Regions from separate parts of the Erwinia sp. HR93 genome, predicted to be linked through region 1. Evidence: predicted binding sites of a transcription regulator. Region 1 holds the regulator's gene; the other holds the start of a gene.

Region 1 (3,260 bases):
CACCAAATTCGCCAGCGAGGCCGGCGTGCTAAGCCAGCGGATCTCCAGAAAACGACGCGCCTGATATAAAACATTTTCATTGCCGCCCACCGCATGCAAAGCCAGGTCAATCAGTGGAGTACGTAACGCAACGATAGCAACCCCTGCGCTTAACGCCAGCATCATAGGCTGAGCTAAAGCGCGCGCCAGCGCCGGGATATCTTTAGCCCCCCACGCCTGAGCGGTCAGCCCCGTCGTGCTCATACGTAAAAAAAGCAGCAGCATAAACAGGAAGCTGGTCGTGGTTGCTCCCACGGCTACGCCGGCCAAATAATCTGGCGAATCAAGATGGCCGATAACGGCGGTATCCACCAGCCCCAGCAGCGGTACAGTGATATTGGAAAAAATCATCGGCAGCGCCAGCCGCCACAGTGCTTTATCTGTTTTATGGAAAAAAGGCATCGTCCAGCCCATTTATAATGATTTATCTTCTCCTGCTGCGAACAGCAGGCTTCATGGTTCTAAACTACCCGATCGGGCGTAGCGCAGGCGTAACATGGCAAATGATTGCGCGCGCTTTAGTGCCCCTGCATTCAGCCAGATATTCACAAGTTAGCGTGGTGCTCTCAATAAAGCTAAATAGACCGGGCCGCAAAGTGTATCCAATTTAACGGCAAATAACGTTCTTAAGTTCAGGCAGCATTGTTGAGATGAATATTAAAAAGCTTAAATAGAGGTCAGTAACGCCTCGGACACTGAAACAACCTGTGAATAAGCGGGATAAGGTAAGTATGATGGCTCTATCAAATACATCACCAGCGCTTTCTTCCTGACAAGAAAAGCGACCGGCTAATAAGATAAGCATCTGGCAGGCACGGAAGATATACGCATCCGGAAGATATGTACATTAATCCCAGACGAATGCGTATATCAGAGCACCTTCCACCGTATAAGCTGGAGCGCAGGCTAAAACTATTGTGCAAAGGAATTACCGGGCGAAGGCCGTGCGTGCAGGCAAATAACCTGCCACACACCGCCATAATTTACCTGCTTCAGTTAACCCGCATCCCTTTGCTTATCGACTCTGCATCGGCCGGCTATGTTTCCCTTCCCCTGTCGTTTTCATCTCAGCGCAGCGCTGAAAAAGTAGAGTTCGCCGCGCAGCATCCTGCCCTGAAATTACGGTGCGCCTGGCAACGTCTGACGTTGAGGAAACTACTCTGATTGTAATAGCTGACACACTGCGCGCCGCCTGTGGGCTGGCAGCACGCGAATAAAAGCGCCGACAGGATGGCTGGCGCTTAATCCAAATATACCGCAGATAATAGCCAGGAAGGCTTAGTGTTTTAAAACGGTTAGAGCCATTCGCCGTTGCGAATAACGCCGACGGCCAAGCCCTCAATGCTAAAGTTTTGCGAACGCAAATCCACTTCAATCGGCTCGAAGTCACTGTTTTCTGGCAGTAGCCAGACAACATTTCCCTGTTTTTTTAACCGCTTCACCGTGACCTCGTCTTCAATACGAGCAACTACTACCTGACCATTGCGTGCTTCCTGGGTTTTATGTACGGCAAGTAAGTCACCGTCCATAATACCGATATCTTTCATCGACATACCGCTCACGCGCAGGAGAAAATCAGCGCCAGGCCTGAATAAAGAAGGATCAACCTGATAGTGCCCTTCAATATGCTGCTGCGCCAGCAGCGGCTCTCCGGCGGCAACGCGCCCTACCAGCGGAAGGCCTGCTTCTTCTTCCACCATCAGTCGAATACCACGGGAGGCACCAGAGACGATTTCAATTACGCCTTTCCGCGCCAGCGCCTTTAAATGCTCTTCCGCGGCATTCGGAGAACGAAATCCAAGCTGCTTAGCAATCTCTGCCCGCGTTGGCGGCATACCCGTCTGGCTAATATGCTCCCGGATGAGGTCAAAAACCTCCTGCTGTCTGGCCGTTAACGCTTTCATTTCGCCCCCTGGTTGTATATACAGTTATGCTGTGAGTATATACAGCGCAATACGTTAAGGGAACCATAATTCAGCAAAAACCAGCGACTTATCGCAATACCGGGCGAATCAATAAAAGCGTTGCCACAATAATGAGATCCAGACAAAAGCGGCGAGCAGCATCGCAATGAATACCGCCGCCGATCCCATATCCTTCGCGCGGCCAGAAAGTTCATGCTTTTCAGTACCGATACGATCAACCACTGCTTCAATGGCGCTATTAAGAATTTCAACGATCATAATAAGTACCACGGATCCAATAAGCAGCACGCGCGTTAACGCATCAATATCCAGCCAGCAGGCGATGATTATGCCCGCGACCGCCAGTAATGTTTCCTGACGAAAGGCCGCCTCATTGCGCCATGCGGCGCGAAGCCCCTTCCAGGAATAGCCGGCAGCCTTGATAATACGGGTAATACCGGTGGTACTATTAGCCATGAAAAAACCCTTTTTTAAAATTTGCGTCCTGGCGAAAAAGCCGTAAATACAGCAATGTCGCAGAATTTATATGCTATTTCTGGTATGCTGCGCCGTAATGACGCTCTTCACTCAGAGGCTTAACATTGTCTATGGTAGACTGGCCCCACTTTTTCTATAAGTTGCTTAATTTACCACTAAGTTTGCTGGTAAAAAGTAAATTAGTTCCTGAAGATCCCTGCGCTGAGCTGGGGCTCGATATCTCCAGACCGATAATTTATGTCTTACCGTACAATTCAAAAGCGGACATTCTGACGCTTCGTGAACAGTGTCTGGCGCACGATCTGCCCGATCCCTTCGATCCGCTTGAGGTTGATGGCATTGTTTTACCGCGCTACGTATTTGTCCACGACGGACCGCGCGTATTTACTTATTACACGCCAAAAGAAGAGTCGATAAAACTGTTTCATGATTATCTGGATCTTCACCGGCGCAACCCTAATCTGGATATCCAATTGGTGCCGGTTTCCGTTATGTTCGGGCGCTCGCCCGGGCGTGAAAAAGGAGAATCAAATCCTCCTTTACGCATGCTTAATGGTATTCAGAAATTTTTTGCGGTGCTGTGGCTGGGCCGCGATAGCTTTGTCCGTTTTTCCACGCCCGTCTCGCTGCGCTGGATGGCCACGGAACACGGCACCGATAAAAGCATCGCGCAGAAACTGCTGCGCGTTGCGCGTATGCACTTCGCCCGCCTCCGTTTAGCCGCCGTAGGGCCGCGCCTTCCTGCTCGCCAGGATCTGTTTAATAAACTCCTTTCATCCCGGGCTATCGCTCGGGCGGTCGAGGATGAAGCTCGCAGCA
Region 2 (3,260 bases), 1.9 Mb from region 1:
AGAAAGAATTAGCTGTGGCACCGTTAAGTCCGCTACTTTACCGACATACTGTGTCTGTAAGGTGTTAAGACGCGCACTCTCAGCGCCGCCCTGTACCAGCCCTTCAGCGGTTAGGCCAAAAAGATTGGTTACCAGTACGCCTACCAGCGCCGCAATCAGCGTAGTAAATAGTAGTGTGCCAATGGTGAGAACGCTGATTTTACCCAGCGAAGATGCATTATGCAGGCGAGCTACTGCGCTCAGAATGCAGGCGAATACCAGCGGCATGACAATCATCTGTAAAAGTTGTACATAGCCGTTGCCAACGATATCAAACCAAGTAACTGATGTTTTAAGCGTACTATTACCGGCCCCATAAATAAGCTGTAACGCCAGGCCAAATACGACGCCAAAACCAAGCCCGACTAACACTTTTTTAGCCAGACTCCATTGGCGGCGATGCATCCGTGCCAGGACCAACAGCAGGATAGCGAATACCACGACATTCGCGATTAATGGAAAATTCATCCCCGACACTCCCGATTACTTTGTTGTACAGGCCTGATTCAAACGACCTTTATATGTGACAAGCTTAACAGAATTGGTATATGCCAACTTATATTCAAAAGGAATGCTTTATTCCATTTTGGATTAAGGCGGCGGTCAAAAAGAGTGCGTATCAATCAAATGGGTAAAGCGCACCTGTAGCTGAGCAATCGCCAGCGTTGACCAGTGGATGACTCCCTTTTCTGAAAGCGAGGCGGGCATCCAGAGAGCAAATGCCAGTAACGCAGCGCTAATGCAACGTTCAATCAAATTTCCACCGCGCGGGGCAATGACGGGCAGGCGAAAGCGCCAGCGACAGGGCCACAGTAACGGTACGCCTGCGGGCGTAAGCATGTCGGCGGCAATATGGCTGAGATAGCCCAGGACTAACCCCTGAAGCGCATCCGCGGGCAGTAGCCAGCTATCAGGAACTTTAAGGTAGCACAGGGTCAGTGCGGCAAAGACCGCGAGTAGGCTATGGGTAAATCCCCGGTGGCCGAACGCGCGCGCTATTGGATGAGAGAGCCACGGAATGCGCTGCCCTAAAAATGATTTCGGATGATCGATATCCGGAAGCAGGCAGGAAAGTACCGCTGCTGACAGAATATGCCACCAGTCTCCGCGGGCCAATATGGGGGTTAGTGCCGCGTTTTTAGCAAATACCGCACTGGATATTGCAAAGAGTAGATGACCTTCCGCCGTCATGATTTAACCTGCTTACTGGTAATATATCCAGTATAAGATAATCGGCGGCGGGAATAAAGAGTGTGACAATGTCACGTTAAGATTTTAGGGAGAAATTTTAGGTGGCAGGGGGGGAATGGCGACAAATTGCGCTGCCGCCAAAGTATTTACGCAGTGGGTTGCATATGCCAGGCGCGTAGTTCGGTCAGGCTGTGCAGTTTTTCATCTGCCAGCGCCCAGCGCGCGTCGTTTCGGTTTTCAATCGCAGGCACAACAATTGAGCGCATCCGGGCGGCCTTGGTCGCTATCATGCCGTTAACTGAATCCTCAAAAGTGACGCAACGCAGGGGATCGACGCCAAGCTGGGCCGCCGCGTTTAAATAGACCTGAGGATGAGGTTTACTGCACGGAAGGTGTTCTGCCGAAGCAAGAGTATCGAAGCTGTCGCGCAAATTAAAAAGCGTGAGTACTTTTTCCAGCATATGCAGCGGAGAGGCCGATGCTAGGCCTATTTTCATTCCCTGCGCCTGGCATAGCGCAATAGCCTCTTTAACGCCGGGAAGCAGCGGTCGCTCTTCTTCAACCAGCGCGATAGCGCGTGCAATAATGCGCTGGGTTGCCTGTGCGCATGAAACCCTTTGCCAGGGTTGCTGAGAAAACCATAGATCAACGACCAAATCGATGCGCAGCCCCAGCGTATCCGGTAACTCATTGCGGCGGGTAATATCGACGCCCAGACTGGCCATGACTTCCAGCTCTGCGCGATCCCAAAGGGGTTCGGAATCGATAAGTAGCCCGTCCATGTCAAAGATTGCCGCGGTGACGACCTGTTGCTGACCTGCCATTCTTACTCCTGCTGTGCCTGTAAAAAGAAGCCATTATCAATAGCCTGGATTAAGCGTATATGCCAGCCTTTTGGCGGGCGAAACGCAAAAACCAGGCGAAAAATACAGGGAGAAGGTAGACTTAACGCTTTATAGCGCGTCAGTAGCAAAAGGGGAGAATATGACGTACCAACAAGCGGGACGCATTGCCATTATTAAACGAATTGCAGGGTGGGTGATTTTTATACCGGCGCTGATATCGACATTGGTTTCGCTACTGAAATTTATGTATCAACACAGTGAAAAGAAACCGGGTATTGATGCGGTATTAATGGATTTTGCGCATGTGATGATTGAAATGGTGAAATTTAACACGCCTTTTTTAAATGTTTTTTGGCAGCATTCGCTGCAGCCAGAGTTTCACCATGGCCTGAATCTGCTTTTTTGGGTGATTTATATCCTTATTTTTGTTGGGCTGGCGCTGCAGGCCAGCGGAGCGCGTATGTCGCGCCAGGTTCGGTTTCTGCGGGAAGGGGTGGCCGACCAACTTATTCTTGAACAGGCGAAGGGGGCCGAGGGGCTCACCCGCGAACAGCTCATCGCGCGTATAGCGGTTCCGCGCCACACTATTTTGGTTCAATTTTTTCCACTTTATATCTTGCCGATTGTATTAATTATTTTGGGCTATTTCTTTTTTAGTTTGCTGGGTTTTCTGTGAATTAACGTGGGGCGCCGCATGGCGCCCACGATGTATTTATATCGCTGAAATAAAATTCAGATAGTTGATACCCGTAATATTATGCAGCCTGAATGAATGGTATAGCCACGCCATAGCCGCAAATTATAGCGGCTGTGAATCCACAGGAAGCGATACGTATCTTCCGGCCTGGGCACTGCAAGCGCAGAATTTAAGTGCCCAGGGCGTATATAGGGTTATCATACGCCTCTACTTTTTCATCAATGGCCGTCAGGTTGATAGCACCTTATCCAGAGTTTGCTGGGCAATAAGCAAATGGTCGCCGCCAAACAGTGTTGCCCGGTTTAAAAGTGTGTAGAGGCGATAAATCGACTGCCGGGAGAGGTAACCGGCGGGGAGAGGCGAGACGGTTTGATATCCATTATAAATTTGAGAAGATAACGCTTCGTGTAGCGGTAACATTGCTAAATCACACTCACGGTCGCCCCAGTAGCAGGCCGGATCGAATATAAACGGGCCTTTTGGCCCGA

Evidence for each region. The regulator LexA, encoded in region 1, represses DNA repair genes until DNA is damaged. The targets are predictions, from matches to a motif close to TNCTGTATGTACATACAGNA.
Region 2: a site for LexA is predicted at 1,244-1,263, ahead of SFA31_RS14030 (metal-dependent hydrolase). Genes of this name have one in related genera too.

The regions. Positions count from the first base shown of each region.
Region 1 covers NZ_JAXUDP010000001.1:1,076,317-1,079,576, reverse strand. The annotation lists gene dinF (MATE family efflux transporter DinF) at 1-441, opposite strand, end outside; gene SFA31_RS05115 (hypothetical protein) at 988-1,203, shown strand; gene lexA (transcriptional repressor LexA) at 1,335-1,943, opposite strand; gene SFA31_RS05105 (diacylglycerol kinase) at 2,052-2,420, opposite strand; gene plsB (glycerol-3-phosphate 1-O-acyltransferase PlsB) at 2,552-3,260, shown strand, end outside.
Region 2 covers NZ_JAXUDP010000001.1:2,993,815-2,997,074, forward strand. The annotation lists gene SFA31_RS14025 (L-cystine transporter) at 1-507, opposite strand, end outside; gene SFA31_RS14030 (metal-dependent hydrolase) at 643-1,230, opposite strand; gene hxpB (hexitol phosphatase HxpB) at 1,377-2,054, opposite strand; gene SFA31_RS14040 (YniB family protein) at 2,215-2,751, shown strand; gene SFA31_RS14045 (fructosamine kinase family protein) at 3,001-3,260, opposite strand, start outside.